DNA from 3 places in the Parafrankia sp. FMc2 genome. Region 1 is predicted to be linked to each of the others. Evidence: riboswitches for the same ligand, from Rfam matches in the RefSeq annotation. Region 1 holds a riboswitch; each other region holds the start of a gene.
What was found. Region 1 has a riboswitch for cobalamin ahead of AB1460_RS09270 (hypothetical protein). Riboswitches for the same ligand answer to the same signal wherever they lie in the genome.
Positions count from the first base shown of each region.

Region 2: linked by a shared signal. The riboswitch ahead of AB1460_RS16365 (ABC transporter substrate-binding protein) and the one ahead of AB1460_RS09270 (hypothetical protein) in region 1 are both predicted to bind cobalamin.
Region 3: linked by a shared signal. The riboswitch ahead of AB1460_RS29620 (ABC transporter substrate-binding protein) and the one ahead of AB1460_RS09270 (hypothetical protein) in region 1 are both predicted to bind cobalamin.

Region 1 is NZ_JBFLUG010000018.1:13,870-24,348, reverse strand. Features, by position in the region: gene AB1460_RS09275 (ArsR/SmtB family transcription factor) at 196-582, opposite strand; gene AB1460_RS09270 (hypothetical protein) at 635-1,816, opposite strand; cobalamin riboswitch at 2,071-2,227, opposite strand; gene AB1460_RS09265 (alpha/beta fold hydrolase) at 2,440-3,150, shown strand; gene AB1460_RS09260 (CaiB/BaiF CoA transferase family protein) at 3,235-4,380, opposite strand; gene AB1460_RS09255 (potassium-transporting ATPase subunit C) at 4,428-5,324, opposite strand; gene kdpB (potassium-transporting ATPase subunit KdpB) at 5,328-7,664, opposite strand; gene kdpA (potassium-transporting ATPase subunit KdpA) at 7,668-9,377, opposite strand; gene kdpF (K(+)-transporting ATPase subunit F) at 9,377-9,466, opposite strand; gene AB1460_RS09235 (sensor histidine kinase) at 9,777-10,479, shown strand, end outside.
Region 2 is NZ_JBFLUG010000041.1:11,437-21,915, forward strand. Features, by position in the region: gene AB1460_RS16330 (hypothetical protein) at 1-369, opposite strand, end outside; gene AB1460_RS16335 (YciI family protein) at 993-1,406, shown strand; gene AB1460_RS16340 (RNA polymerase sigma factor) at 1,415-2,560, shown strand; gene AB1460_RS16345 (DUF7676 family protein) at 2,611-3,171, opposite strand; gene AB1460_RS16350 ((2Fe-2S)-binding protein) at 3,168-4,082, opposite strand; gene AB1460_RS16355 (ABC transporter ATP-binding protein) at 4,147-4,998, opposite strand; gene AB1460_RS16360 (iron chelate uptake ABC transporter family permease subunit) at 4,998-6,020, opposite strand; gene AB1460_RS16365 (ABC transporter substrate-binding protein) at 6,131-7,333, opposite strand; cobalamin riboswitch at 7,366-7,568, opposite strand; gene AB1460_RS16370 (pyridoxamine 5'-phosphate oxidase family protein) at 7,787-8,239, shown strand; gene AB1460_RS16375 (TOBE domain-containing protein) at 8,316-8,738, opposite strand; partial or broken gene AB1460_RS16380 (zinc ribbon domain-containing protein) at 8,834-9,507, shown strand; gene AB1460_RS16385 (molybdopterin-dependent oxidoreductase) at 9,718-10,374, opposite strand.
Region 3 is NZ_JBFLUG010000135.1:8,249-18,727, forward strand. Features, by position in the region: gene AB1460_RS29570 (PepSY-associated TM helix domain-containing protein) at 1-143, opposite strand, end outside; gene AB1460_RS29575 (hypothetical protein) at 481-1,107, opposite strand; gene AB1460_RS29580 (hypothetical protein) at 1,285-2,013, shown strand; gene AB1460_RS29585 (DsbA family protein) at 2,435-3,154, shown strand; gene AB1460_RS29590 (hypothetical protein) at 3,686-3,916, shown strand; partial or broken gene AB1460_RS29595 (peroxidase) at 4,009-4,146, opposite strand; gene AB1460_RS29600 ((2Fe-2S) ferredoxin domain-containing protein) at 4,365-5,024, opposite strand; gene AB1460_RS29605 (ABC transporter ATP-binding protein) at 5,017-5,853, opposite strand; gene AB1460_RS29610 (FecCD family ABC transporter permease) at 5,850-6,914, opposite strand; gene AB1460_RS29615 (FecCD family ABC transporter permease) at 6,911-7,927, opposite strand; gene AB1460_RS29620 (ABC transporter substrate-binding protein) at 7,999-9,006, opposite strand; cobalamin riboswitch at 9,114-9,255, opposite strand; partial or broken gene AB1460_RS29625 (transposase) at 9,516-9,686, opposite strand; partial or broken gene AB1460_RS29630 (IS256 family transposase) at 9,760-10,479, shown strand, end outside.

The DNA of each region.
Region 1 (10,479 bases):
GATCATTGTCCTGAAGCTCCGCCAGCGTACGGGCCCCCCACCTGCACGTCAATGCGGATACGCAAACAACAGGGCCGGTGTGAACTTCACGATTCGCCCACGACAGGTGCCCCCCGACATGTGTAGCGGCACGGCAGGCCACACGCATGATCTACTTACGTTCAGTCACCCCGACTGGCACGGCTCAGGCCAGGTTCAGCGGGCGTGCGCCGCGGGACCGTGATGCAGCACCGGCTCGGGGCGTACCCGGGTCAGCAGATCGCCGACGACGGGATCGACGAGCCGGTAACGGATCACTCGCCCGTCCCGCTCGGCGACGACGGCCTGCTGGTGGCGCAGCAGCCGCAGCGCCTGCGAGACCGCCGCGTCGTTCATGCCGACCGCGGCGGCCAGGTCGGAGACCGAGATCGGGCCGGCGTAGTGGATGGCCAGCAGAATCGCCAGCCGGCCCGGTTCGCCGAGCATGGCGAAGACGCCGGCCCAGCGGGCGACGTCGGCCCGGTCGCCGATCGCGGCCACCGCGTCGCACGCCCGATCGCCGTCGATGAGCCGGTGCTGGGCCCGGGCGTCCAACCGGTGCATGGGGCGATTCTCGCACCCGCACCACCGACCGGACACCCGCCCTACGGCTCTCTCACCCTGGGACAGCCAGCCGCCTGGTCTCGGCCGCGTCGATCTCGGCGGCGACGTTCTCCCGGCCGTCGCGCAGCGCCCGGCCGAGCAGGACGACCTCGTCGATCTTCTGCCGTGCGAAGGCCATCCGGTCGACCGGCGGCGGGTCGAGCGACGTCTCCCCCTCATGATCGAGCTGGACGTGCAGCGGCGAGCAGCAGGTGGTGACCACCAGGTCGCCTACAAGACCGAGCAGCGAAGCGCAGGTGGACAGCGCACCAGGCAGATCAGCGCGCCGCCCGTCGTGGCCGTTCACCACCCCGGCGAACAGTGTCCTGTCTCCCAGGCCGCCCACCCGCGCCAGCGCCGCCGTGTTGCCCGGCCCTCCTACGAAGTCCAGGCCGACCCCGTCCACGGGGGCGTCGCGCAGGACGGGCAGGGCCTCTCCGACCTCCCCGAAACAGGTGGAGACCAGCAGTCTGGGCCGGGCGGGGAGCGTGCCGAGCCATCGATAGGCACGTCCGAGCGCGACCAGCTCCTCCTGGCCCAGATCCCCGGTGAGCGCCGGTTCGTCGAGCTGGACCCAGTCCGCACCCGCCGCCGCGAGCCGGCCGAGCAGCTCGGCGTAGCACTCCACGAGACCGTCGAGAAGGTCCAACGGGCGGAAGCCGTCCGGCGCGCCGGCGGACGCCTTCGCCAGCAGCAGGAACGTGAGCGGGCCGACCAGCACGGGCCGGGTCACCACCCCCAGCGCGGCCGCCTCCCGAAACTCCCGCAGCGGCTTGTCGTCGACCAGCATCAACCGGGTCGACGGCCCGAGCTCGGGCACCAGATGGTGGTAGTTCGGGTCGGAGCAGGTGGTCGTCTCCAGCGGCGCCACCCCGGCAGCACCCCGGGCCATCGCGAAGTAGACGTCCAGCGGCCCGGCGAGCGGATCGAACGAGCGCGCAACGGCACGGAATCGGTCCGGCACCGCATCACACATCACCGCGACGTCAAGAACCTGGTCGTGGAACGAGAACGTGTTGGACGGCACCGTGTCCAGCCCGGCGTCGGCGAGCTCCCGCCAGATCTCCGCCCGCATCCGCCGCGCCATCCAGAGCAGCTCCTCCGCACCAAGCCGCCCGGCTCGGTAGGCCCCGGTCAGGGTCTCCAGCTCCCGCGCCGGCCCGGTGCGGGGGTACCCGGCGACCGTCGTGCTCACCACGGGAACACCGCCTGAACCACCTGACGGGGACGAACGGTGAGGTCGGCCATGAGTTTCCTTCCCTCGGGAAACACACCAGTGGCCGTGACCGGGAAACGGGAAGGACGGCAGAACGCCGGGCGCGAGGAGCACCGGGAGACACCGGCAGGTGATCGACACCGGCAGGTGACGCCGTACCCCGCACGCCCGGCCCGGCGACCCGCCCACGCGGTCACGGACCATCACGCGCCGGCGGCGCGCGAGCGGCGGGCAGGTCTTCGGACTCGCGGGCACCCACCGGCCAACGGGGACCGGTGAACCTACTGGCCATCGCTTCCCAGGCGGAGACAGTCCACCCAGTGCGTGGTGACGGCGTTCGTTCCCACATACCGCTGCGGGGCAGTCCCGGATTCGCACCGGGTTCCCTCTCACGACGCCCCTCCACCGCCGCCACCGCGAGCCCGGTGAACGGGCTTGACGGCACGCCGGCAGCAGGAGCGAACCAACCGCGTCACGCATCGTACGACCGCGGCCCGCCGGAGTCGTGCTCATCCGGCAACCCCGTGCAGCAGCAATGCACAAATCGTCAACTACCGGGTGGTGTACTCGGGCCCACACTCAAGTCCAGGGAGCAGAAGAGCATGTCACTGCCGACCGTCGTCCTCGTCCACGGCGCTTTCGCCGACGCGTCAAGTTTTGCCCGCGTGGTTCCCGAGCTGCTCGCCGATGGTCTCAAGGTGGTGGTGCCTGCCGTGCCGAACCGCTCGCTCGGCGGCGACGCCGAGTACATCGGGTCGGTCCTCGCGGCCATCGAGGGTCCCGTTCTCCTGGTCGGCCACTCGTACGGCTGTGCGGTGATCACCGTGGCGGGTGTCGCGGAGAACGTCGAGGGCCTGGTCTATCTCGCCGGATTCGTCCCCGAGGAGGGCGAATCCCTCGGTGAGCTCCAGGGCCGCTTTCCCGACCCAGACCTGGCCGGGTCGCTGGTCGCGACGCCCTTCCCGGATGGCGTCGATCTCTCGGTCGACATTGAGAGGTTCCCGGCGGTCTTCGCCCATGACGTCGACCCGGCCGTCACCGCGGTGCTCGCCGTGTCGCAGCGGCCGTTGTCCGCGGTCGCGTTCGGGGAGAACGCGTCCGCTGCCGCCTGGCGGACCAGGCCGGCCTGGGGCATCGTCGCCACCTCGGACCACGCCATCAATCCGGAGGTCCAGTACTTCGGTTACCGGCGGGCGGGGGTCGACATGCTCGAGGTGGACTCGTCCCACCTGGTGATGTTCTCCCGGCCGGCCGCAGTAGCCGATCTGATCAGGACGGCTGTCAAAGCGGTGTCCGCGGCCCGCGCGTCCTGAGCGGGACCTCCAGGACTACCTGGCCCGGGGACGGGTCTGCTGAGAGCGCGTGGCCGGGCCGACGTCAGGTCTGCCCTGTGGACGTCAGATGATGCCGTCAGCCCGCAGCCGGGCCAGCTCCTCGTCGCTGACCCCGGCCGCGCGAAGCACGTCGTCGGTGTCGCCACCCAGCACCGGCGGTCCGGCCGGCGGCAATGCGGCGGGCGGCGGTGCGGCCGGCGGCCGTCGCCCTTCGTCGTCGCCGAAGCGGAACGGTGCCGCGGGGACCAGCGTCCCCGCGACGTCCACGAGCGCGCCGCGGGCTGCGGCGTGCGGGTCGTCCACCAGATCCGGCCCCTCGTTCACCGCCCCGATCGTCGCCTCGGGATCCGAGGCGACCCAGGCCGCCGCCGGCCTCGTCACGAACACCTTCTCGAACCGCTCCGCCATCGCCACCTGCTCGTCCGCACCGGCCCGCAACCGTTCGACCAGGTCCTCGGCACCGAGCACCCGGCACAGCGCCTGCCAGGTCCGGGGCTCCGCGGCGGCGACCGTCACCCACCGGCCGTCGGCGCACCGGTAGAGCCGGCGGCCCGCCGCCCAGCCCATGCCGGACTCGGTGCCCGAGAACCGGCCCGGCATACCGGACAACATCCAGGTCGCGACGTCGTCGAGCGAGACGTCGACGAAGGAGCCGACACCGGTGTGCGCCGCCCGGGCGAGCGAGGCGGAGACGGCCATCGCCGCGACCGCTCCCGCCAGCGGCGCGGCGATCGGCGTCTGCGGCATCCACGGAAGCTGCTCCGCGATCGCGGCCAGGGCTCCAGAGTGGCCGAGGAAGGTGATCTCGTGCCCGGCGCGGCCGGCGTACGGGCCGTCGAGGCCGAACGACGACAGACTCGCCCAGACCAGCCGCGGGTTCACCTCGGCCGCCTGCGCGTACGCGAAGCCCGCCGCCTCCCGCGCACCCGGCCGAGCGCTGTCGACGACGGCGTCGGCCGAGGCGACGAGCTTGCGCAGCACCTCGATCCCAACCTCGCCTCGGGTGTCGAGCGTGACGGATCGCTTGCCGTGGTTCAGCCCGACATGGGTCGGCGAGATCCCGGTCGGGCCCCGCAACGGGTCACCGACACCCGGCGCCTCGACCTTGACCACCTCGGCCCCGAGGTCGGCGAGCAACCGTGTGCAGTAACCACCGGGGAAGGAACGAGAAAGGTCGAGGACGCGGATCCCGCGCAGGGGGAACGGCACCGGTCGAACTTATCGAGCTGTCGAGCTGTCGAGCTGTCGAGTCTGGCTCAGGGCCCCGCGGACACGCGGTCCAGATCGAGGTTCAGCGCGAGGACGTTGACGCTCGGTTCGCCGATGAAGCCCAGGGCCCGTCCGGTGGTGTTCTCGTCGACGAGGGCCGCGACCCGGTCGACGGGCAGCCCGCGCTCACGGGCGACCCGGGGAATCTGCAGCTCGGCGTAGGCCGGGCTGATGCCGGGGTCGAGGCCGCTGCCGCTGGCGGTCACGGCGTCGGCGGGCACGGCCGGGTTGTCGGGAGCGCCGCCGCGGACGACGACCCGCTCGCCGGCGGCGATGTCGTCACCGGGCTCCCGGCAGGCGACCGCGACGCCCTGGTAGGTGGCGAGGAACGGGGTGGTGGGGCAGGCCTCGTTGACGCTCACCACCCGGGTGATCGGGCCGTCGAAACCGGGGCCGGCGTGGTGGGCGGCGAGGACGGCCCCGACGCCCGAGGCGGTGCAGTACCTGCGGGCTCCGTCGACTCCTTCCCGTTCACCGATCGCCAGGCTGCGCGCGCAGACCTGGGTGAGCAGGCTCTGCCCGCTCTCGTCGTCGGGGGTGGCGGGGTCGTCGACGGTGTCGACGACGTCCTCGGGGCCGAGGTTGGACGCCGAGGTGGAGGTCGGGTCGTAGCCGTCGCCCGCGGCGGACGGCCGGCTCTGGAAGTAGGCGGGCAGCGGGTTGCCGTCGCTGTCGGTGAACGACTGGCCGATCAGGGACGAGCCGACGTGCTGCCCCCGCGCGTTGGTGACGAGGGAGCCGTCGGCCCGGTCCTTCAGGCCGGGTAGCTGGGCGACGGCGAGGATCGCGAGCGGGTATGCGACCCCTAGGACCACGGTGAGGACGAGCAGGGTGCGCAGCGCCGCGAGGTGCTGGCGCAGCCAGGACGGAAACCGTGTCGGCATGGTTCAGCCCACTCCCGGAACGAACTGGACGAGAAGATCGATGGCCTTGATACCGACGAAGGGGACGACGATCCCGCCGAGGCCGTAGAGGTAGAGGTTGCGGCTGAGCAGCTTCGAGGCGCTGGCCGGCGTGTACCGCACGCCGCGCAGCGCGAGCGGAATCAGGGCGACGATGACGAGGGCGTTGAAGATGACCGCGGAGAGGATCGCCGACTCGGGGCTGGCCAGCCGCATGACGTTGAGCGTGTCCAGGCCGGAGTAGACGCCGGCGAACATCGCCGGGATGATCGCGAAGTACTTGGCGACGTCGTTGGCGATGGAGAAGGTCGTCAGCGCCCCGCGGGTGATGAGTAGCTGCTTGCCTATTTCGACAATCTCGATCAGCTTAGTTGGGTCGCTGTCGAGGTCGACCATGTTGCCGGCCTCCTTCGCGGCCGACGTGCCGGTGTTCATCGCCACTCCGACGTCTGCCTGCGCGAGCGCGGGTGCGTCGTTGGTGCCGTCGCCGGTCATCGCGACCAGCTTGCCGTCGGCCTGCTCCCGGCGGATCAGCGCGAGCTTGTCCTCCGGGGTGGCCTCGGCGAGGAAGTCGTCGACCCCCGCCTCCTCGGCGATCGCCCTCGCGGTGAGCGGGTTGTCCCCGGTGATCATGACGGTGCGGATGCCCATCCGGCGCATGGCGTCGAACCGTTCCCGCATGCCGGACTTCACGACGTCCTTGAGCTGGATGACGCCCAGGACCCGCGCGCTCGACCCGGACGGCCCTTCGGTCACCTCACCGACGACAAGCGGGGTGCCCCCCGAGGCGGAGATGCCGTCGACGATCTCCCCCACCTGGGCCGGGACGTGGCCGCCGTTCTCCCGTACCCACCGGGTGACCGCACTCGCCGCGCCCTTGCGGACCCGCCGCACCCCCGCTCCCGCTCCCGCTCCCGCGCCGGGCTCCGCGGAGCCGGGCACCGCAGCGCCAAGCTCAACGGCACCCGGCTCCGCGGCACCGGGCTCCGGGCCGTCCGCCGGCTGGGCGGCGAGGTCGACGCCGGACATCCTGGTCTGGGCGGTGAAGTGCACGAACGTGGCGTGCCGCAGCTCGCCGGGAGTGCGTTCCCGCAGGCCGTGGCGCTCCTTCGCGAACACCACGACGGAACGCCCCTCGGGGGTCTCGTCGGCGAGCGACGAGAGCTGCGCGGCATCCGCCAGCTCGGCCTCGCTCACGTCGCCGACCGAGAGAAAGGCACTCGCCTGCCGGTTGCCCAGGGTGATGGTGCCGGTCTTGTCGAGCAGCAGGGTGTTGACGTCCCCGGCGGCCTCGACGGCCCGGCCGCTCATCGCGAGCACGTTGCGCTGGACGAGCCGGTCCATCCCGGCGATGCCGATCGCGGAGAGCAGTGCGCCGATGGTGGTCGGGATCAGGCAGACCAGCAGCGACGCCAGCACGATCCCGGTGATGCCGTCGCCGGTCAGGGTGGAGCTGTCCGGGAGCGCCGGCTGCTGCGCCTTCGCGTGGATCGCCAGTGGCTGCAGGGTGGCGACAGCCAACAGGAAGATGACGGTGAGTGCGGCCAGCAGGATGTTGAGCGCGATCTCGTTCGGGGTCTTCCGCCGGTTCGCGCCCTCGACCAGGGCGATCATCCGATCGATGAAGCTCTCCCCGGGCTGCTGGGTGATCCGCACGACGATCCGGTCGGAGAGCACCCTCGTCCCGCCGGTGACCGAGGACCGGTCGCCGCCGGACTCGCGGATCACCGGCGCCGACTCGCCGGTGATCGCTGACTCGTCGACACTGGCGATGCCCGCGACGATGTCCCCGTCACCGGGGATGAACTCCCCCGCGTCCACGACGACGAGGTCGTTCCGGGCGAGCAGCGGCGCGGGAACCTGCTCCACGGTCGCGTCCTCGACGGCCTCGACGCCCTGCCCGGCCTGACCGGCCTGACCGGGCTGCCAGCCGGTGAGCCGGCGGGCGACGGTGTCGGTCCGGGTGCGGCGCAGGGCCGCCGCCTGGGCCTTGCCACGTCCCTCGGCGACGGCCTCGGCGAGGTTCGCGAAGATCACGGTGAGCCACAGCCAGACCGTGATCAGCCAGCCGAACGTCGACGGGTCGGTGATCGCGAGAACAGCGGTGAACGCGGCGCCGACCTCGACGATCAGCATCACCGGGTTGTGCCACAGGGTGCGCGGGTCGAGCTTGCGCACGGCGCTTGGCAGGCATTTCCAGAGCTGCTTCGGGTCGAGCAGGCCGCCCCCGACCCGGCGCGGCCGGTCCGCGACAGCCTCCCGGCGGTTGCCGGGGGCGTTGCCTGGGGCGTCCGGGCGGGTGGCGATGGTGGTGGTACTCATCGGTCAGTGGATCCCTTCCGCGAGGGGCCCGAGAGCCAGCGCGGGAAAGAAGGTGAGCGCCACGATGATCAGGGTGACGCCGGCGAGCATCCCGACGAACTGAGGCCGGTGCGTCGGCAGCGTTCCGGCCGTGACGGGTACCGGTGCCTGCCGGGCGAGCGAACCCGCGAGCCCGAGCACGAAAATCATCGGGAGAAATCGGCCGAACATCATCGCCAGGCCGAGCGCGGTGTTGTACCAGGTGGTGTTCACGGTGATGCCGGCGAAGGCCGATCCGTTGTTGTTGCCCGCGGAGGTGAAGGCGTAGAGGACCTCGGACAGGCCGTGCGCGCCGGAGTTGAGCATGCCGGCCCGCTGGCCGGGCATCGCCATCGCGGTGCCGGTTCCGAGCAGCACGATGATCGGTGTGGTCAGGAAGTACAGCGACGCGAACTTCATCTCGCGCGCGCCGATCTTCTTCCCGACGTACTCCGGTGTGCGCCCGATCATCAGTCCGGCGACGAACACCGTCACCACGGCGAGGATCAGCATTCCGTACAGACCTGAGCCGACACCTCCCGGCGCGACCTCGCCCAGCATCATGTTGAACAGCAGCGAGGCACCGCCGAGGCTTGTGTAGGAGTCGTGGAAGGAGTTCACCGCGCCGGTGGATGTCAACGTGGTGGCGGTGGCGAAAAGCGCCGAGTTCGCGACACCGAAACGGGTGTCGGTGCCCTCCGTGGCGGCTCCGACGGCCTCGGGGACGGTTCCGTGGTGCGCGCCCTGGAAGGCCATGTTCACCGCGAGGCTGCCCAGCGCGATCAGCGCCATCGCCGCGACGATCGCCAGGCCCTGGCGCCTGTCCCCGACCATCCGGCCGAAGGTGCGCGGCAGCGAGAAGGCGATCATCAGCAGGAGATAGATCTCGAACAGGTTCGTCCACGCCGCCGGGTTCTCGAACGGATGCGCCGAGTTGACGTTGTAGAAGCCGCCGCCGTTGGTGCCGAGCTCCTTGATGACCTCCTGGCTGGCCACCGGCCCACCCGTGATCGCCTGCTCGCCGTCGGCCAGCGTCGTCACGAGCTGGTTGCCGTGCAGGTTCTGGACCACTCCGCCGGCGATCAGCACGACCGCGCCGACGACACAGATCGGCAGCAGGATCCGCACGATCGTCCTGGTCAGATCGACCCAGAAGTTGCCGATCTCGTCACCGGTGCCCACGACGCCGTCCATGCTGCCCGGCCCGGCCGCGACCGGCGCCCGCCGGCGCGCGAAACCGCGCACGACCGCGATAGCCACCGAGATGCCGACAGCGGCCGAGGCGAAGTTCTGCACCGCCAGGCCGGTCATCTGGGTGAGGTGCGACATCGTCGACTCACCGGAGTACGCCTGCCAGTTCGTGTTCGTCGTGAAACTCACGGCGGTGTTCCAGGCCAGCGCTGGCGAGACCCCGGAGAATCCAGGATTCCACGGCAGATGACCCTGGACCCGCTGCATCAGGTACAGAAACAGCACGGACACCGACGAGAAGGCGAGCACGCTGCGGGCGTACACCGGCCACCGCTGGCCCACGCCCGGATTCACCCCGGTCAGCCGGTAGACCGCCCGTTCCACCGGCAGGTGCTTCTCGCTCGCGTACACCCGGTACATGTGGTCACCGAACGGCCGGTACGTCACCGCCAGCGCGGCGACCAGGAGCAGGACAACCAGAACACCCGCGGTCGTGGCGGACACTAGAAACGCTCCGGAAACAGCAGGGCCGCGATCACGAAGACTCCCAGCCCGATCGCCAGGACAAGGCCGGCTATGTTCTCCGCGGTCACAGCCGCTCGACCCCCCGCAACACAAGCGCGAGCAGCGCGAAACACCCCGGTGTCAGCGCCGCGTACACCACGTCGAGCACGAGTCCTCCCTCGCCGGCAACGGAAGCAAGCCCCCCTGGACCGCCGTGAGCGGCAGGATCGGGCAGCGTCGCCAGTAAAGCTCGGTGGATCCCGGTTCTGGTGATCTCTCACAGGTTTCTAACAGCGACGCGGCACTTTCTCACGCACCACTAACGGCGATCATGAGAACCGTCGGAGGAGACGGCCGCGGGGCCTTCCAGCGGGCTGTCCCCGCCCGCACGATGGGCGGGTGACACGAGGGACCCTGCGGATCTACCTGGGCGCCGCACCGGGCGTCGGCAAGACCTACGCCGCGCTCGACGAGGCCCACCGCCGCGCCGACCGGGGCACCGACGTCGTCATCGGTTTCGTCGAGACCCACGGCCGGCCACGCACCGCCGCCATGCTCGACGGCCTGGAGATCATCCCCCGGCAGATCCTCGAGCACCGGGGCGGATCGTTCACCGAGATGGACCTTGACGCCGTCCTCGCCCGACATCCCGAGGTCGCCTTCGTCGACGAGCTGGCGCACACCAACGTCCCGGGCAGCCGTCACACCAAGCGTTGGCTCGACGTCCAGGAACTGCTCGCCGCCGGCATCGACGTCATCTCCACCGTCAACGTCCAGCACCTGGAGTCGCTCAACGATGTCGTCGAGACCATCACCGGCGTCCCGCAGCGGGAGACCGTCCCCGACGACGTCGTCCGCCGCGCCGACCAGGTCGAACTCGTCGACATGGCCCCCGAGGCACTACGCCGCCGGATGGCCCACGGCAACGTCTACGGGCCCGAGAAGGTGGACGCCGCCCTGGCCAACTACTTCCGCGTCGGCAACCTCACCGCGCTGCGCGAACTCGCCCTGCTCTGGCTCGCCGGCAAGGTCGACGACCAGCTCGACCGCTACCGCGCCGACCACGGCATCGGCGGCACCTGGGAGACCCGCGAACGGGTCG
Region 2 (10,479 bases), on a different contig from region 1:
GATGTGGTTCGGCCCCCAGGATTCCTCGGCAGTGATCCACGGGTCGTTCCACTCGTCGGGCTGGGTCCGCTTGGTGCTGATGCTCTTGTCCGAGCCGACCGCGTCTCCGATCTCGCGGGGCTGGGCGGTGAAGAGGTAGGTGCCGTCGGGGAGGTTGACGTCGATGTCCCACCAATATTCGAGGTTGTCCTTGATTCCCTCGCTGTTGTCGACCCACATCACGTCCGTGGGATTACCCGAGTCCTCGTAGGGGACGGATTTCGACAGGACATCCCAGTACGTTCCCTGCTCCAGGGGGGCGCCGAGCTGGCTGAACTGCAGCGACAGCGTCGGAGGGGTCTGGTTCCAGACGTACACCCGGTTCGTCATACGGCCGCCCTTCGGTCTACGACAGATACCGCGTCTCCTACCCGCGGTCAGGGCCTTTCATGACAGGGCCTCCGCTGGGCGGGCCATGGAGGTTGGCCGTGTTCCTCTGAAACTCCCGGAAACACAGATCCCGTTCTGGCTTTTACCCGGGTCCGGGCGGCATGGTCAGATTCTTCTGGTCGTCGGGTGCGCCACACACCGTCAAGAATTGCTGGGAGTTCGCAGCTTTTGAACAGCACGCCGACGTGACTGGTCGGCGGGTCGCTGACGACGAAGGCGGTCCGGGGTGCGGCGGTCGACGTCGACGTCGACGTCGACGTCGACGATCATGCCGGACGTGCCGGACGTGCCTGAGGTGGCTGAGGTGGCTGAGGTGGCTGAGGTGGCTGGCGAGCGTTCATGGCTGTCGCCGGATCATGGCGGGCGGGCCTCGCTCCGTCTCACCCTCGTGCCCACGTGCCCACGCACCACACCGTGGACGTGGCACGCCGCGCGACGTACACCTGGGTCCGTCCACGATCGCCGGAAAAAGTTCGGGCGGGGATGTCGAGATGCCGTGGCTGGCTCCGTCCCTGGGGTGGACGCGGCCACAATGGGCCGCACCAGCACGGAGGAGAACCGTCATGGCCAAGTACCTGCTGCTCAAGCACTACCGCGGCGCGCCGGCTGCGGTGAACGACGTGCCGATGGACAAGTGGACGCCGGAGGAGATCTCGGCCCACATCCAGTACATGAACGACTTCGCGGCCCGGCTCGAGGGGACCGGCGAGTTCGTCGACGGTCAGGCGCTCGCGGCTGAGGGCAGGTTCGTCCGGTACGACGGCGAGGGACGCCCGCCGGTCACCGACGGCCCGTTCGCCGAGACGAAGGATCTCATCGCCGGCTGGATGGTGATCGACGTCGACAGCTACGAGCGTGCCGTCGAGCTGGCCGGGGAGCTGTCGGCTGCCCCCGGGGCGGGTGGGAAGCCGATCCACGAGTGGCTCGAGCTGCGCCCGTTCCTGACCGCGCCGCCCACCATCTCCGAGTGCCACTGACCTCCGAGGTGGATGAGGTTCTGCTGCGCGGCCTCAGCCCCCAGGTGCTCGGGATCCTCGTCCGCCGCGGGGCTGACTTCGCGGCGGCCGAGGACGCCGTGCAGGACGCGCTGGTCGAGGCGGTCCGCGCCTGGCCGGCCGACCCGCCGCGGGATCCGTTGGGCTGGCTGGTCACCGTGGCGTGGCGTCGGTTCCTCGACGCGGCCCGGGCGGACGCGGCCCGCCGCCGCCGGGAGGACGTCGTCGACGAGGAGCCGGCACCAGGGCCCGCCCCCGCGGTGGACGACACGCTGGCGCTGTACTTCCTGTGCGCGCACCCGTCGCTGACGCCGGCGTCCGCGGTCGCACTCACGCTGCGGGCCGTGGGCGGCCTGACCACCCGCCAGATCGCGGCGGCCTATCTGGTGCCCGAGGCGACCATGGCGCAGCGCATCAGCCGGGCGAAGCGGACCGTCTCCGACGTGCGGTTCGACCAGCCCGGGGACGTCGCCACCGTGCTGCGCGTCCTCTACCTGGTGTTCAACGAGGGCTACGCCGGCGACGTCGACCTCGCCGCCGAGGCCATCCGGCTCACCCGGCAGCTCGCGGCGGCGATCGACCACCCGGAGGCCGCGGGGCTGCTCGCCCTCATGCTGCTCCACCACGCCCGGCGCGCCGCCCGGACCGCGCCTGACGGGGCGCTGGTGCCGCTCGCCGCGCAGGACCGCGGCCGGTGGGACACCACACTGATCACCGAGGGCGTCGACATCCTGCAGGCCGCCCTCGCCCGCGACCGGCTGGGCGAGTTCCAGGCCCAGGCGGCCATCGCGGCACTGCACGCCGACGCGCCCACCGTCGAGGAGACGGACTGGGTGCAGATCGTCGAGTGGTACGACGAGCTCGCCCGGCTGACCGACAGCCCGGTCGTCCGGCTCAACCGCGCGGTGGCCGTCGGCGAGGCGGACGGGCCGCGCGCCGGTCTGGCGGCACTTGCGGGGCTGGACGCCGCCCTCCCCCGCCACACCGCGGTGGCGGCGTACCTCCACGAGCGCGACGGCGACCTGGCGACGGCGGCACGGCTGTACGCCGAGGCGGCCCGGAAGGCACCCAACCTCGCCGAACGCGACCATCTGACACGCCAGGCCGCCCGCCTCAACTCCCGCCAGGACCGCTGAGAGCTGAGAGTCGAAGGCGGCCCGGCCGCGGCCAGGTCGGCCGCTGGGGGTCAGCCGTGGCGGAAGCCGGTGCCGGTGCGGTCCGTCGGGTCCGGGGGCAGGCCGAGGTAGCGGGCGCGCAGCTGGTCCCAGGCGGCGAGCCGGCTGAAGTCGGGGGCGGGCAGCAGCTCCTGGGCGTCGCTGAGGAACGGGTTGGGCAGCAGGACGGTCATCATCTGCTCGTTGATCGCGTTGAACATCCGCAGGCCCCAGGACGTCGGCGCGCCCCCGGGGCCGAGCCTGCGGTACAGCTCGGCGCGGGCGCAGCGGCGGATGCGTCCCAGCTCCGGCCCGCTCGCCGTGTGCTCACCGATGCACAGGTGGAAGTGCCAGGCGCCGAAGTCGACGGTGACGTAGCCGTCGTACATGGCGATCTTCCGGGGGGCGTTGGGGGCCGCGACCTCCCAGGCGGCTCCCTGGACCAGGACCCCGAAGCCGATCTGGCGCCAGTGGTCGGTGAAGACGTCCGTGATGATGCCGAGCAGGGTCTCGGTGTCGATCGGCAGGTCCCAGATCTGCAGGGTGCCGTTGCCGAGCTCGTCGACGGTGCGGAAGCCGGTGTCGGTGGTCATCTCCGTGTCCTTTCCTGTGGTCCGGGCAGCGGGCAGTCGCCGCAGGTGCCGCCGCCGGGCACCCGGTAGAACAGGCAGCAGCTGCGCCGTACGACCGAGGCGGCCATGACCTGCCCGTCCGGTGTGAGCGCGTGGACGGTCGTGCCGGCCAGCGGTGGCGTCGCGAGCAGCAGCGCGGTGAGTCTGCCCACGGCTCCGCTCTCGGCCCGGCCCGCGCTGGAGCTGGAGCTGTTCGGCGCCGGCGGGGCCGCGAGAAATCCGCTCAGCATCCGGGTGGCGCCGACCAGCGCGGACGCGGCGTTGCCCCACAGCAGTCCGGGAGGGAGACGGGTCTGGGCCTGGAGCGCAGCGAAGTAGGGCCGCAGGTTCCGCTCGACGACGACCTCGCGAAGCAGGCTCCCAGCCGCCGCCACCGGCCCGTCCGCCCCGTTGGCGCCGTCGGCGCCGTCGGCTGGGTCGGGTGGGCTGGGCGCAGTCGGCCACCAGCCGGCGGGCCGGTCGACGATCAGCCGCAGCGGGGCGGTGAGGCGGGGCTGGACACGCAGTGCGGACGGGTCGAGATCCGGGACGATGCCCGAGGTCGCCCACGTTCCCAGCGCGACGGACCAGAGCCGCGCCGCGTGGCCGAGGGCGAGGGTGGACGCGGCGACCCGCCGCTCGACCCCGCCGAGCCGGGCGTTCACGCCGTCGATGGCCGCCGTGAGCGCGGCACCGCCCAGGTACAGCTCGCTGACCGACACGGGCGCGGTCTCGTCCGCGTCAGCGGTCCCGTCGGCATCAGCTGTGCCGCCGGTGCTGATCGTCGGCGCCGCCGACGGCACGTCCGCCTCGAAGTAGGGGCTGATGGCGGTGAGGGCTGCCAGCGCGGAGCGGACCCGCGCGCTGTCGGCCGGTTCCGCGGAACCGCTCATCGGTACCTCCCGGTCGAGGCGCCTCCGGTGGAGGGGCCCGCGGTGTGTGGGGCTGGCTGGCTCGTCACAGCGGGCCGCGCAGCTCGAAGGTTCTGGTCGCCGGGTCGAAGCGGAGGTCGTCGCCGTCGAAGGAGGTGTTGACCGCGCCGGAGCCGACCACCTCGTCAGGGTGCCCGGTGTGGAGGGCCCCCGTCCGGTCGACGAGCCAGACCTGGTCGGCGACACGCAGGGAGAGTTCGAGGTCGTGGGTGGAGACGATCACGGTGAGGTTCCGTTCCCGGGCCAGCCTGCGCAGCAGGGCGGTGACAGTGACACGGGACGGGGCGTCCAGGAAGGCGGTCGGCTCGTCCAACAGGATCATGGATGGTTCCTGGGCGAGCGCGCGGGCCATCATCACCCGTTGCCGTTCGCCGTCGGAGAGTTCGCCGACGGGGCGGGCGGCGAGATGGCGGGCGTGGACGGCGTCGAGCGCCCAGCGCACGACCGCGTGATCGGCGTCGGTGAGTCGTCCGGTGGGGCCGGTGTGCGGGTGACGGCCCAGGCCGACGAGCTCGGCGGCGGTGAGCAGCCCGATCTGGACCCGGTCGGTGAGCACGACGCCGACGAGCCGGGCCCGTTCGGCGCCGCCGAGCCGGGCGAGATCGGCCCCGTCGAGCCGCATCCGGCCGGCGAGCGGCGGCTGGAGCCCGGCCAGGGTACGGAGCAGGGTGGACTTGCCGATCCCGTTCGGGCCGAGCAGGACGGTGAGCTGCCCACGCGGCGCGGCGGCGGACAGCCCGGCCAGCACCTCCCGCCCCGACCGCCCCGACCGCCCCGACCGCCCGGACCGCCCGGACCGCCCGCGGAGGCTGGGCGGGCGGAGGGCGCGCCGCCGGTAACCGACGGCGAGGTCCGCCAGGACGAGGCCCGGTGCCATCAGGCGGCTCCGGCGACGTCGACGCGGGCGCGCAGCAGGACGGCGATCACGATCGGTGCGCCGACCAGCGCGGTGATGACGTTGATCGGCAGGACGAGGCCGGTGCCGGGCAGCTGGGCGGCGATCGAGCAGGCCAGCGCGAGCAGCGCGCCGGTGAGCAGCGTGCCGGGGACGAGCACCCGGTGGTCGGCGGTGTCGAGCAGGCGGCGGGCGACGTGCGGCACCGCGATGCCGAGGAAGGCCACCGGCCCGCAGAAGGCGGTGACCGCCCCGGCGAGCACGGACGCGCCGAGCAGCGTCACCGCGCGGACCCGGCGCAGCCGCAGCCCCAGCGTGCGGGCGTAGTTCTCGCCGAGCAGCAGGGCGTTGAGCGGCTTCACCGAGGCGAGCGCGACGAGCAGTCCGAGGCCGACCGCGGGCGCGAAGACCGTCAGGTCACTGCTGGACGTCCCGGCGAAGCTCCCGAGGGACCACGTCCAGTACTGGATGGCGCGTTCCGGGGCAGTCCAGGTGAGGAGGAGGCTGACGACGGAGCTGACGGCGCTGCCCAGAATGACGCCGATGACGAGCAGGGTGACGACGGAGCGGACCCAGTTCGCGAGCAGGAGCACGGCGGCCAGGACGATGGCCGCGCCCGCGGCCCCGGCGATGACGACGCCGAACCGGTCACTGCCGGCGACCTTGGCGGTGAAGGTCCCGCCGGAACCGCCGATCCCGGCGACGACGAGCGCGACACCGAGGCTGGCGCCGGAGCTGACACCCAGCGAGTAGGGGTCGGCGAGCGGATTGCGGAACAGGGTCTGCATCTGCAGCCCGGCGACGCCGAGGGCCGCGCCGGCAAGCGCGGCGGTGAGCGCGCGGGGCAGCCGGATCTGGCCGACGACGACCGTCCACCGCGGGTCGTGCGGCGCCCGCCCGGCGAGGACCCGCAGGGTCTCGTCGAGTGGGACGGCGACCGAGCCGACGGCGAGCGCGAGCAGGAACGTCGCCGCGACCGCCGCCACGAGCCCGCCGAGCACCAGCGCCCGGCGCCCGCCCACCCGGCGGCGGCCGCGGCGCTCAACCGCGAGGGGCTCCCCCGCGGCAGCTCCGGCGGGCACCGCCGTGGGGGACGTGGAGGTCGGTGACGTCGTCACGTGATGCGGCGGTAGAAGGCGAAGGTGTGGTCGGGGAAGGCGTCGGGGTGCAGGATCGCGGCCAGGTCGCCGAGCACGAGGTCGGGCCGGGTGACGCCGCGTTCCCAGTAGTCGTTGCCGCCGCCCGGCCCGATGACCAGCGTGTTGCTCCACACCTGCCCGCCGTGGACGGCCGCGAGCTGGCCGTACCGCTCGTCCTCGGTGGTGACGTCGGCGAGGTTCTCCCATTCGCCGTCGGCGAGCCAGACGGGGGCGCTGCCGGATTCGGTGAACACCGTCTCGAAGTCGAGTTCGAGGCTGCCGGTGTCGGTCTCGCCGGCCCACGGGTAGGTGGCGCCGGCGTCGGCGAGGAGCTTGCCGACGTAGCTGCCACCGGACGGCATGTACCAGGTGCCCTGGTACATGGTACCGATCAGCGTGGAGACCGGGTCGCCGCCGGGCACCCGGTCGGCGATGGCGGTGTAGTCGGCCTCGATCCGGTCGAAGACCTTCGCCGCTTCGGCCTCGTCGCCGGTGAGGGCGGCCATGAACTTCACCCATTCGGCGCGGCCGAGCGGGTCGGCCTCCAGCCATTCGGCGTTGGCGACGACGGGAATGCCCGCGTCCCGCAGCGTTCCGTACTCGGCGGATTCGGTGCCGCCGGTCATCACGATGTCCGGTGCCGCGGTGACGACCCGCTCGGTGTCGATCTGGCCGCCGGGGGCGTACTCGACGATCTCGTCGGCGTCGGCGCGGGCCCGGATGTCCTTGTCGACGACGGTCGCGGCACTCGCCACTCCGGTGAGGACGTTCTCGCGCCCCAGGTCCACGAGCAGCGGCAGATGCGTGGTCGAGCCGGAGTAGAGGCCGCGGACCGGGATCTCGATCCGTGGTGCGCCGGCGAGCTCACCGGTCAGTTCTGGCTCGGGCGTCCCGCATCGGTAGAGCACGTACGACTCGGGTTTCCCGTCCGGGTACGGCTCCTTCACGGTGAGGACCTGGTAGGCCTTCTCGTAGCGGACGGTGAAGTTCTTCGCGTGTTCCAGCGTCGAGCGGTCCGGGAAGTAGTCGGCCGCCGGGTCGAAGTCGGTCACGCACCCCCGGGCGTCGGCATCCGCGCCGGCCTGCGGTGACGAGGATGTCCCGTCGTCACCGCAGGCGGCGAGCAGGGCGGGGGTGAGTAGGAGGGTGGCGCTCAGGGCCACCAGACGTGCGCGCATGCCGGAATCGGCCGCCTTCCAACACCTCGTGGACGGATCGCGGGTGCCGTGGCCGGTCTCCTGGCTGACGGGTGGTGCGCCGGCGGCCGCCTTCCCGGGCGTGCGGTCCGTGTGGCCCGCTGCCCAGTGGCTTCCCCGGCAGGCGGGGAGTGGCTGTCGACATCCCGATCACAGTGGCGAGGGCCGCTCCGGCATCACACCGGTCTTCCCGAACACCACGGCGACGAGAACGGTACGGTCCACACCACCTCATCTGCAAGGCTATGCAAGTGTTTTCTCGTTCTGCCCCAGACCGTCCGAGCTCGGCCCTAGCCTGGTCGGTTCGCCACCGCTGGCCGGCTGCCGGCGGCTGGCCGCTGGCCGCTGGCCGCTGGCCGCTGGCTGGCAAGGCGGCGCATCTGGCCTGGAGCCCGCCATAGGGTCGAAAGACACCGGGCTGACGAAGGGACAACGATGAGAGAGCAGCGTCGGGGCCGCAAGATCGCCATGGCCCAGGACGAGGTGGATGCCTTCCTCGCCGAGGAGCGCACCTGCCGGGTGGCGACGACGAGCCCGAGCGGTCCTCATCTGACACCGCTGTGGTTCGTGTGGGACGGGCAGGCGCTGTGGCTCAACTCGGTCGTGAGAAGCCAGCGCTGGACGGACCTCGAGCGTGATCCGCGGGTCGCCGTGGTCATCGACACCGGGCACGGCTTCGGTGAGCTGCGCGGGGTGGAGATCCGCGGCCGGGCGGAGAGCGTGGGAGAGGCCCCGCGCACCAGCACCCCCGACCCCGACCTCGCCAACACCGAGCTGCTGTACGCCCGGAAGTACACCGGCCGCGACGAGATGCACTACGACGGCCGGCACGCCTGGCTGCGGGTGGTCCCCGAGAAGATCAGCAGCTGGGACTTCCGCAAGATGTAGGGCGGCGGGGCCGGCCGCCGGCCGCCGGCCGCCGACAGCCGGCTGGCGGCTGGCGGCGGCGGCTGGCGGCCTTGCGTCACAGTGCGGAGAAGGCGACCTCCGTCGACTTGATCAGTGCCGTGACCGCCGTTCCCGGCTCGAGGCCGAGGTCGTCGGCAGCGGCGCGGGTGATCGCGGCGGTCAGCTCGGTGCCGGGCCCGAGGGCGACCCGGGCCAGCGCCATCGCGCCGCCGGTGTCGAGGGCGACCACGGTGCCGCTGAGCCGGTTGCGGATCGTCAGCCCGGAGGTCGCACCGATGGCCAGGGAGACGTCCGTCGCCTTGATCAGCACCTCGACCTCGCTGCCGATCGCGACACCGACGTCCTTGATGGCGTCCATGGTGACGGCGGAGGTGAGCGTCTCGCCGTTCGGCAGATCTATGCGAACGGTGCCCATCACAGCGCCGCCGGTGATCTCGGCGACGGTACCGGTGAGCCGATTGCGGATGCTCAAGGTCATCGGGAACTCGCCGTGGATACCCCGGTCTTCCGGCCGGAGAGGAAACGGTGCTCCACACTGGAATGCATGTTCGGTCCTTTCGGTAGAATGTTGGCGTGCCCCGCTTTCGGCTCTATCCGTCCGCCGGACAGGTCGGCGGGCCGGTTGAGCACTGCAGGCATGCGCGTTTTGCGCGGAATCTGGCGGTGGAGCAGCAGGAATGGCGGACGCCCCACCGGGCAAGGCGCCGAACCATCTGGAGCACTGCCGGCAGTTGACCGAGGCGCGGGCGGAGGTCCACTGGCTGCGAGCCGGATAGCAGACTGTTCAGCAGCAGGCCCTGCGGGACTTCGACCAGGCGATGCGAAACTTCTTCGGCGGTCCGCACCGGCGGCCGACCTATCGGAAGAAGGACCCGTTCCGCCCGGGGCACGGCCGAGAACCCGGGGCGGAACGTCCGACAGAAAGCCAGCCTGAACCGGGGCATCCTCGCTGGCGGCTGGGGTTTGTTCGTTCAGCGCCTGGAACAGAAGGTACCCGGGCGGGCGGAGAAGATACCGGCCGCCTGTACCAGTCGGCCTTGCTCGGCCTGCGGGCATACGGCGCCCGGGAATCGCGGGAGTCAAGCGGTGTTCCGGTGTGTCGCCTGCGGACATGAGAGCAACGCCGACGTGAACGCTGCACGGAACATCGCCGCAGGGCGTGCGGTGAACGCGCGGGAGGCGGCCCGACAGGGCTTCCCGTGAACCGCGAACCTCAACGAACCACACTCCCTCGGGTGAGTGTGTAGGAGTTGGAATCCCCCGCATTCAGGCGAGGGAGGACGTCAAGGCTGGACAGTAGCCAGGTCCTGTTGCGGGCGGATTACGCCCGAGCCGGCAGCCGTCGGCCGGACACCCGATCGGGCCGGTGGCGACAGGCGGGCTCCCGAGGGGCCGAGGGGCCGAGCAGAGCCCGGGCCCTGGTCGTGACGCGGGGACCCGGGCCTGACCCGGGCGCCCTACGAACCGACGCGTACCAGGGTGATCGAGGAGATCGAGGAGACGTACCGGCCGCCCTTGGTGTCGGACGGCACGGTCAGCCGGGGGCCGTCCGCGGCGAGGGAGACGCCGTCCTCGGTGGCGGCGATCAGGGCCTGGACCCCGCCGAAGCCCTCGGTGATCTCGGGCCAGGACAGCACGGACTCGTACCCGTCACTGGCGCGGATCAGCACCGCGTAGCGGAGCAGGTCGTTCTTGACCTCGGGCCGGAACTTCGGGCCGGCCGCCTGGATGACGTCGACGAGCCGGGGGCCGGTGTAGGTGTGCGTCTGCGTTCCGCTGCCGCTCGCGAACGACACCTGCTGGGTGTGCTGCGGGTACTTCACCAGGTCGGCGACGGTGAGCCGGACGGGGTGCGCGACAGCACCCTTGACGACGAAGGCGGCAGGCCGCGGCGGCGGGGTCGGCCTCGGGGGCTTCGGGTGGTGGGCGGACGTGGCGGCGCGCTGGCCTGCCCCGGAGGCCCCGGCGGCCTCGGCGGCCGCACCGGGCAGGAACGCGACGAACGCTGCGATGAGGAGCGTGGGCACGGCGAGCAGGGCGGTGCACCGGCGGGAGAAGACCCCACGGGTGAGGTGCCTGTGGATGAGGACCCTGCGGGTGGGGTGCGGCGACATCTGACCGTCTTTCCTTCTGTCTGCGAGCGGAGGCGAGAACGGAGAGGCGCAAGCTCACCAGCTGCGGCTCCGTCGCCCGCGGAGGGTCAGGCGCGGGAGCGACGG
Region 3 (10,479 bases), on a different contig from region 1:
ATGGAGGGGGCGACGGTCGGGTCGCCGGCGGAACTGCCGGCAGAGGTGTCGACCGGGGTGTCGGCGGGATTGGCGGCTGCGGGCGCGGGCACCGCGGTGGCGGGCGCCGTGTCATCGGGGGATGACCCCGACGGTTGAACCATGGTCACAGAGAGTCTCCGAGTAATGATGTGGAGAGAGGATTCGAGGGCAGGCGGAGTCACCGCCGCGGCGCCGCAGGCACCTGGGAAGCACGTGGCAGCAGGGGCCCACGCTCGGCATTCGTCGCGCGGCGCCCGGGGTGCGCCGCCGCCGCCCGGCGCGAGGCGCGTCTGGGAACCGGCCTGTCGAGGCGCGCGGCATCGCCGCGCGGGCCGATGCGGTCGCGGCTGGATCCCGTCCGGCGGTGGGGCCGGGCACGGACGGTCGCGGCGGGCCGGATCCGGGCAGCCTGAACGCGCCGTCCGGCGCAGGCGTCGCGGACGGCGTCGGCTGTGTGGATCAGGCCGGTGCCGGGTCCGGTGGGCCTCTGCGGACGACGAGATGGACGAGCTGCGCCAGCGCGTGCGCCCGTCCGGTTGGCGGCCGGCACCACCGCACGGTCTGGGTGGGAAGGGGGCGCCAGGCCGGCGGGCGCAGGCGGCGGCGCAGGTGAACCGCCGCCCTGCGCGCGACCGCTGCGGTCCGGCGGGCGATCCGCCACAGCAGCCGCTCTCCCGCAGCGAGCCACCAGGACAGCAGGAGCGCGGCGCAGAGGTGGGCGAGCGCCATCCGAGGCCCACCGGGCAGGAGGTCGATTCCCGCCGCGCCGTCGGAGAGGTCCACCGGTCCGACCGCGGCGTGATGATGGGATGCCGCGACTTGCGTCGGTCGCGCCGTCATGGCGAAGGCGAGGTGCAGACCGGCCTGGACCGTGGTGACCAGCCCGGCGATGCGCCGCAGCGACATCCGCCGGCCGGAGCAGCCCCAGCACACGCGGAACGCGAGAGCGACGCCGCACCCGGTCACCGGCAGGCTCGGCGGCTCGCCGCAGGCCGCCAGGTGCGCGGCGACGGCGAGAGCGACGGCTATGACGGCAAGGGCCGAGGCGCGCACACCGCGCCCGGCCGGTGTCGCCGCCCAGCTCACAAACCCGGCATCCTAGCTGGAAAGCGAGCGGGTCTCAGTCGATCGCCCTCGCGGACGGGCGAATCTTCTCGCCCATGCCGGCCCGTCCACTATGTCGGGCGTACCTTCCCGGCGCCGCGGACAGGCAGGATCGGATGGACCGGCCGGTGCCAGGCCGATCGGGGTTCCCTGGCAGGGATGGGGCCGGGCGACGAGCCGATCTACACTGGACCGGTGACCGCCGGGGCGCCCGACCAGCCGGTCGGCGCGCGGTGTGAGCCGGCGGCGATCACTGTCGGTGCGGGCCTGCCCCTGTGGGCCGCGACGCGTTGCGGCCGTGCCGTGCGCGGTGCCGTCCTCGCACTGCTGACCGTCGCGCTCGCCGCCGCCGCGCACGGCCGGTCCGGCCCGGCTGCCCCGGACTCGTGGGTGACCGTCGTCGGTTTTCTGCTCACCTGGCGGGTCGGCTGGGGCCTGGCTGCGAGGCAGATCAGCCGCCGCCGGCTGATCGGGCTGGTGGTCGCCGCGCAGGGCTGCCTGCACCTCGCGTTCGCCATGGCCTCCCCGCCCGGGCGGCATTCCGGGGCCGGCGCCGGCCATCTTCATTCGGAGGCGGTCGCGGGTTCGGGCGGGGTGGACCTGCTGCACGGCGGGCCGACGGTTCTCGGCCTGCACCTGCTCGCGGCGGTCTGCCTCGCCTGGTGGCTGGCCGCGGGCGAGCGGCTGCTCTGGCGGGTGGGCCGGCGCACGGCCACGGCCACCCGGCGGATCGTCCGGCGTGTCCGCGGTCGCCTCGCGGCACCGCCGCGACCAGTCCTCGGCCCTCGCCTCACGTTCTCGTCTTCCGTACCCGCTGCGGCTGCGCGGTTGGCGCTGCTTCGGTACGCGGTCGCGCGGCGCGGGCCGCCCGCCGCCACGGCCCGCTGACAGACCACATCCCGCTTCCCGGCCGGTCCGTCGCCGCCCGCGCGTGCCCGATGACCGCGGGCCGGCCGCCGGCCGGCGGAATGGTGCTGTCCTTCCCTCCGCCGTGACCTCCTCGCGGCCGGAGGGCGTCCTCGCGACCGCGACGCACATCCGCGGCGAGCGGTGAGAAGGCACGGGAACCAGAACCACCGAGCCGGCCTCGGCTCGCTGTGGGCCGGCCCGCCGTGGGCGTCGCCGTGCGCCTGTCACCCAAGACGGCCCCGCGAACGCGGTGCCACTACCGGGAGTTCCGTATGAATACAGACAAGGCCCCGCTGGCCCCGCCAGGCCGAGGTGACCGACGCCACCACGCCGGCGCCTCGCTCCCGCGCACGCCGGGGCTGGCTGGGAGGATCCAGCGCTCGGCTGAACAGGTCCCGGCATGACAACCACTGATCACGCCACGCGCCGCGCGAAGGCCGCCGCTGTGAGCGAGGCCGCCGCGCGGCGGGAGCGCCGCCGCCGCACGGTCATGATCTCGGCCTGCGTGGCCGCTGCCCTACTGCTCGTCGGGGGTATCGGCTTCGCCGTGCAGAGCGCGCGGACCGACACTTCGGGAGCCCTGGTGCCGGCCGGTGCGGCCGGCCCGGACGGCGGGATCGTCGTCGGATCGCCGTCCGCCCCGGTCACCGTGGATGTCTACGAGGACTTCCAGTGCCCGATCTGCCGCGCGTTCGAGGAACAGACCGGCGACACCATCGGCTCCCTCGTCGACGCCAAGAAAATCAAGGTCATCTACCATGTCCTGGCATTTCTGGGGCCGGAGTCCGAGCGGGCCGCGAACGCCGCCGCGGCGGCGGCGAACGAAGGAAAGTTCGCCGAACTCCACGACCTGTTGTTCGCCAGCCAGCCGGAGGAACACGCGGGTGGATTCCAGAACGCGGAACTGGTCCATCTCGGCAGCCGTGTGGGGCTGACTTCGCCGGAATTCGTCGAGGCTGTACACAAGGGCACCTACGACGACTACGTCGCCCAGGTGAATGATGCCGCGTCACGCGAGGGAGTCCAGGGAACTCCTACCGTCTATGTCAACGGCGAGCGCCTGCAGACGAACGCCCTGACCCCCGGCGGCCTCACCGCGGCCGTCACGGCGGCGGGCTGACGGTTCGTTCGGGCCTCGGGTGCGCCGCGAGATCTCGCGGCGCACCCGAGGCCCTGCCCGCACGGGTCCCGTGCCGACCACGGTCGAGGACTGGACTGCCACGATGTCTCCGTCTCCCGGTGTTGTGCGCGCGGTCAGCCCGGCGCGGCCCCACGCGCCACCCGCCACAGCAGCCGCTCGCCGACTGCGAGCCAGCCGGCCAAGACGGCGGCGGCCAGGTGGGCGGCGAGCATCGGCGCCCCGCCCGGCCCCGGTCGCCGCCCGCGCCCGCGCGGGCACGGAGACCCCCGACGAAGGGACTGGGGTCGCACCGGGAGCGTCGAGACCGGGCTCGGTGCCCACGCCTCGGCTCACCTGCGGCCCCTCGCCGGTTCCATGCGCCGTTGAGATCTTCGGTCTGATTCCAGCGTGCGGAACGTCGGGATTCCCGGGTTCCTACAGATGGGTCATCCCGGAAGTAATTCGTGACGAGCCGGCGACGCACGGGTACAATTTTTCCAGGAAATGTCGGCCACTTTGTTGGGAGTTCGGATGGCTGTGCAGGGGAAGCATCTGCTGACGTTCTGCGGGAAGTGCAGCTGCGGCTGCCCGGAGCTGTATGTCGACCACGACGCGCCCGCAGAGCGCCGGATCGTTCTGACCGACGATTTCGGGCAGCGCATCCAGATGAGCGCCGAACAGCTCGCGGTGATCGTCGAGGAAGCGCGCGCCGGCCGGATCACCGAGCTGGTGAACGGCGAGCTCGGAGCGTCCCTGGTCTGATCCCGGATCCCGCGGCGGTGCGGGCCCGCGGCCGATCAGGTTGCGGACGCCGGCCCCGTCGGCGCGCCGCGGGTGCGCTCAGCTTGCGGCGTTCAGCCGAGCAGTGTCTCCCCGATGAACCCGGCTTCCCGGGTACCGGGCTGGATCGCGAACACGGCGAACCCGATCGGCGTCGTCCACTCGTTGAGCAGGTCGAGCTCGGCCAGCCGTCGCTGGATCGGCACGAACTGCGCCGCGACGATCGCCGCCGCGGCCCCGCCCGGCGGTGGCCCCGCCCAGGAGCAGTCGCCTCCGGTCCGGCCCACCGCTTCCGGTAGCCCTTCCTCGTGCGGCGCCAGGTGGATTGTCCACGGCGCGGCATGGCCGTGCGGTGACGGAGCGAGACCGCTCAGGTTGGCCCACAGCCGTCGACGCGCTCACCATACCGACGGCCGGGTGCCTGACGCGATCAGGGCTCGGTAGGTGGACGGCGGATGGGACGGGGCGGACCGGATCGGGGCTCTTCGGCCCAGCGGTCGACGAGCGCGCACGCGCCGCTGGCGGTGACCGGACCCCACCATTCGTCGTCGGGGGTGACCGCGACGACAGGGGCGTGGTTGCAGGGGTGGAGGCAGCCGGTCTGGGTGACCAGAACCTCGTTTCGCGTCAGTCCACGATCTTTCAGGCGCGTAGCGAGGGCCTGGGCTGTGTCGGCAGCCCCGCGAGCGGTGCATCGTGGTCCGCGGCAGAGCAGAACATGACGGCCATATGTCGGGACCTCATCCCACCCTGCCGATGAGAGGACCGCTTCTCTCCCGGTGACGTGATCCTTTGCCACGTCGATGACCAGGCTGCCGGGATGCTGCCGCATCCAGTCGCCGGCGATCCTCCTGAGCCAGGACCGGGCGGGCGCGGGCGCGCCGGAGATGGGGGCGGCGATCAGCCGGACGGGTGCCGCGCTTCCTTCCGCGGCGAGCTGGTTAAGCACCTCGTGCACGGTTGGCCGGGCGAGCTGGAGGTAGGCGATCCGAGCCTCCAGCTCCGCTGCCAGGACCAACAGGTCACCCTCGCAGCCTGGGGCGTCGGCGCCCATGCCGACCAGTACGCGACGAACCGACTGGTCAACCATGGCTGGCTCCGGTGGGTCGGGGGTGCGGGACGACCATGGGGGTGCCGACGACGGGGTCGGGGATGACGGTGGCCGTCACACCGAACACCTCGCGCATCAGGTCCGGGTTCACGACGTCCGCCGGCTCGCCCTCGGTGGCGATGCGCCCGTCGCGCAGGGCGATCAGGTGGTGGGCGTAGCGGCTGGCCATGTTGAGATCGTGCAGCACCATGACGATGGTGCGGTCCAGGCGCCTGTTCAGGTCGGCGAGCAGGTTGAGAATGTCGAGCTGGTGAGCGAGATCCAGATAGGTGGTGGGCTCGTCGAGCAGCATGATGCCGGGGTTCTGCGCCAGCGCGAGCGCGATCCAGACCCGCTGTCGTTGGCCGCCGGAGAGCTGGTCGACGGGCGTGTCGGCGAGCTCGGTGATCGATGTCGCCGAAAGTGCCTGCGCGACCGCTCGTTCGTCCTCGCGGTTCCACTGCCGGAACCAGCGTTGGTGCGGGTGGCGGCCTCGGGCGACGAGGTCGGACACCGTGATGCCGTCCGGCGCGGTGGGCTGCTGGGGCAGCAGACCCAGCTCTGTCGCGACGGTGCGCGCGGGCAGGCGGGAGAGGTCGTCACCGGCGAGTCGCACGGTGCCGGCGACCGGGTCCAGGAGCCGGGCCAGTCCGCGCAGCAGGGTCGACTTGCCGCAGCCGTTGGGACCCACGATGGCGGTGATCCGACCGGGCGGGATCCGGGTGCTCACACCGTCGACGACGATGGTGCCGCCGTAGCCGAGCCTCAGCTGGTGGGTCGCCAGGACGGCTGGAGCGGATGTACTGGGTGCGTCGGTGATGTCGGTCATCCGGCGGCTCCGATCCGGTGGGCGCGGGCGAGCAGGACGAGCAGGACGGGTGCGCCGAGGACGGCCGTCAGGACGCCCACCGGCATCTCGTCCGGCGCGAAGATCAACCGGGAGACGAGGTCCGCGCCGGCCACCAGCAGTGCGCCGACGGCGGCGGACGGAGCGAGACCGATCTGGCGCTCGGCGAGGACGCGACGGGTGATCTGCGGGGCCACCAGCGCCACGAACCCGATCGGCCCGGCGGCGGCGGTAGCCATGGCCGCCAGCCCGACGGCGACCAGCAGCAGCGGGATTCTGCGGGCATCACGGGTGCCGGTCAGCGTGCGTGCCAGATCGTTGCCGAGCTCCTGGACCCGTAGGTCCCTGCCCAGCACGGTGAGCGCCATCGCGGCGAGCGTGAGGGTGACACCGATGATCGTCACGTGCGTCCCGCTGCGATTGGCGAGGCTTCCCGTGAGCCAGCCGGCGGCGGCCTGGACCTGGTGCACGTCGGAGCGGGTCAGCAGGTACGAGATCGCCGAGGAGAGGAGGGCGGCGACGCCGATACCGACCAGCACGAGCCGGAATCCGAGCAGACCGCGCCGGTAGGCGATCAGCACGATCGCGAGGACGGTGAGCGCCGCCCCGACCAGAGCGCCGACCGTGAGCTCGACCCCGCTGCCGCCGAGGATCAGCATCACGGTGAGCGCGCCGGTCGCGGCACCGGAGTTGATGCCGACGACATCGGGGCTGACGAGGGGGTTCGCGGCGAGCCGCTGCAGGATCGCTCCGGACAGGGCGAACGCCGCTCCCACCCCCAGGCCGGTGAGGGCTCGGGGAAGTCGGTCATCGAGCACGACGTCCTGCTCGATGAGCGTTCCGCCGCCTCGCAGCACGCGCAGCACGCCAGCCACGGTGAGTGGATACTCGCCGATCGTGATCGACACGGCCGCGATGATCGCCGCGGCGGCAACCGAGGTCACGGTGAGGGCGATCGAGCGGCGGCTCAGACGCAGCGAGAGACCGAGACGCGGGACCGCGAGGAGGACCGCGTCACGGGCGAGGCTCCGCTCGGCGGTCACACCTCCACCAGCTTTCGGTGGCGCACCAGGTAGAGGAAGAAGGGGGCGCCCGCGGCGGCGACCACGATGCCGACCTGCATCTGTTGGGGTTGGGCCACGAGTCGTCCGATCACGTCGGCGACGAGGAGCAGTGCCGGCGCGAGGACAGCCGTCCAGGCCATCACCCATCGGTAGTCCGGGCCGCAGATCATCCGCGCGACGTGCGGCACCACCAGGCCGACGAATGCGACCGGCCCGGCGACCGCGGTCGCGCCTCCCGCGAGCAGCACCACCGCGACGGCGCCGACGGCACGGGCGGCCCACAACCGCGTGCCGAGGCTGCGGGCGAGATCGTCCCCGAGAGCCAGGGCGTTGAGTGTGCGACTCAGGCCCCCCGCGAGAACGAGTCCGACGCCGACGAACGGCGCGACCGTCAGTAGTGCGGCTCCGTCCGCGCGGGTCAGGGAGCCCACGGCCCAGAAACGGAAGTCGTCCATCAACGAGGCGTCACGCAGGGTGATCATCGTCGTGATCCCGCCAAGGAACGCCGTGGTCGCCGCACCAGCGAGCGCGAGCTTGACCGGGGTCGCACCCCCCAGGCCCAGTGAACCGAGGGCGTAGACGAAGACCGCGGCCACCGCCGCGCCGCCGAAGGCGAACCACAGATAGCCGGAGACACCGCTGAGCCTGAAGACGTTGATCGCCACGACGACGGCGAGCGCGGCTCCGGCGTTGATGCCCAGGAGGCCGGGATCCGCCAGGGGATTCCGGGTCAGGCCCTGCATCGCGGCCCCGGCGACCCCCAGCGCCGTTCCCGCGAGCAGGCCGGTCGCCGTTCGCGGAATGCGCAGGTGGTAGACGATCCGTTCCGCATCGGTGACCGGTGCGCCGGACACCGCGTCGAGGACGTCGCCCAGACTGATCGCGTTGACGCCGAGCACGATCGAGGCCCACGTGGCGGCGAGAAGCCCCGCGACGGCGACGAGGAGACCCAGCGATCGACTCCACCCGCCGCGAAGCACCCCCTGACGCATCCGGCGGGTTGAATCGCCTGCCCCCGCACCGGAGGAAGGCGTCTGGGTGGCGGGCGGAGCGAGACTCACCGTCAGTCGACGAGGTCGGGGTGGATCAGCGAGGCCATCTGCTCGACGGCGTGCGCGGTGCGAACCCCGGCGCTTCGGTCGGCGAACAGCGACGGATGGACGGCGTTGTTCCTCACCGCCGTCAACCCGGCGAACGCCGGGTTGTCGACGATCGTGTTCACGTTTCCCATCGCGTCGTCGAGCGTGTAGTCCACCCCGAAGCCGGAGTTGGTGAGAATCACGTCCGGATCGCGCTTGATGAGCTCCTCGGCATCGACATAGATGTTGCGGGTCGACGTCACGTCCTCGAACGCGTTGACGCCCCCGGCGGCCTCGATGATCCTGGTGCCGAAGTCGACCCCGGTGCAGACCTGGAAAGTCCCGTCCTCCTGCGGACGCACGTAGGCGACCGTGGGCTTCTCGGCACCCTTCACCGCCGTCTCGACGGTCGTGATCCGATCCTTGTAGTCGTCGACGAGTGACCGGGCCTTGTCCTCGACGTCAAAGATCTTGCCGATGGTGAGAAGGTCGTCGTACACGGCGTCGATGGACACGTCGGCCGGGTCGACCTCCTGGTCGGTCCTCCCGTCCTCGGTCGGGCAGAACGGCGTCAGGATGTACGACTGGATACCGAGCTTCTCCAGGCTGGCGCGCGTCCCGACACCATCCGGGGTGTCGGCGGCGAACACCGTGCCGTAGCCGGCGAAGACGAAATCGGGCTTCGTGGCCAGGAGTGCCTCGCGGGTGGGATTGTTCTCGCTGTACGGCACCCCCCGCAGGCCGTCCGCATACTCCGGCAGGAACTCGGCGTCGAAGAACGACGAGCCCACCAGACGGTCACCCAGCCCGAGCGCGCTCATCATCTCGGCCGAAGGCTGGTACGTCGCGTACACCCGCTGCGGGGGAGCGGTGACACCGACCTGCCGATCACAGTTCTCCACCGTGACGGCCGCGGCGGACCGGTCTGTCTCGCCCGCGTCATCAGAACCGCAACCGGCGATGAGGGCCATCATCGCGGCGGTGGCCGACACGACGGCTGACTGACGGGTCGCGCGATCCCGAAGGCGAGATCCACGGAAGGGCAGGTGACGGGCGCGCATCAGCGTCCACACCCCTTTCTCGGGGTACTCGCCCCGATCACGGAAGGGTGCGACAGGCCGGGTATCTGACTCGCGGCCATCTCCATGGCCGACTCACAGTGGCGGTACCGTGCCGGATTCACGCCGGCTTCCCCGATACCTGTCGCGAAGCAAGACAGGAGGCTACCAGGGTAGATATGCCTGTTTGGCGAGTGTCGACAACTGAGGCGCAACAGTCATCGGTCCCGGTCGAACCTCCTCCTTCGAGGCTCAGGGTCGGGAAGGCCGCGCGGAGATCGAACGTGGCCACCACGTCAACGGCCGTCCGGCGAACGATCTACGAGACCTGACCGGTTACGTTCGGTCAAGGAGCGACGACCACCGGTGTGCACTCCAAAGCGTCTCCGCCGGCATCTGGCATCTGAGAGGGCGTTTAATTTGCCCTGATTGCGGCTTATGTTCTAGTAGGTGCCTCGCCAGGTTGGGGTGGCTTCGTCCGTTATGCGCCTGGCGAGGTTGTCGATCATGGCTATGTGGATCATGGATTCGGAGCTGGCGGGAAGGGTCTCGTAGTCGCGGGCCAGCCGGCGACGTAGCATGATCCACCCCAGGCTGCGTTCGACGACCCAGCGTGGGAGTGTCTGATCAACGGTGGGTGTGGTCTGGCCCGTGCCGCCGAGGCTGACTCGGCGGGAAGGGACGATCATGAGCGAGACGCTCGATCCCATGCCGACCCCGATCGATCACCAGCAGCTGGCCGCCGAGCTCGTCGCGAAGGCCCGCGCCGAGGGCGTGGACCTCGTCGGGCCTGGGGGGCTGCTGAGCGGGCTGACGAAGTCCGTGCTCGAAACCGCTCTGGAAGTGGAGATGAGCGCGCACCTGGGTTACGACAAGCACGACCCTGCCGGCCGTGACAACGGGAATTCCCGGAACGGGATCCGGACGAAGACGGTCCTGACGGAGATCGGCCCGGTCGAGATCGATGTTCCCCGGGACCGGGACGCCAGTTTCGAGCCGGCGATTGTGCGTAAGCGGCAGCGCCGGTTGAACGGCATCGATCAGATCGTGCTGTCCCTGGCCGCCCGCGGATTGACTACCGGAGAGATCGCCGCGCATTTCGCCGAGGTCTATGGTGCTTCGGTGTCGAAGGACACGATTTCCCGGATCACCGACAAGGTCGTCGCCGAGATGACCGAGTGGCGCAACCGGCCTCTCGACCGCGTCTACCCGGTGATCTTCGTGGATGCGGTGGTGGTCAAGGTCCGTGACGGCCAGGTCGCCAACCGGCCGTTCTACGCCGTCGTGGGGGTGACCGTGCACGGGGAGCGGGACATCCTGGGCCTGTGGGCCGGCGACGGCCACGAGGGGGCGAAGTACTGGCTGCAGGTCCTCACCGAGATCCGCAACCGGGGCGTCGAGGACGTC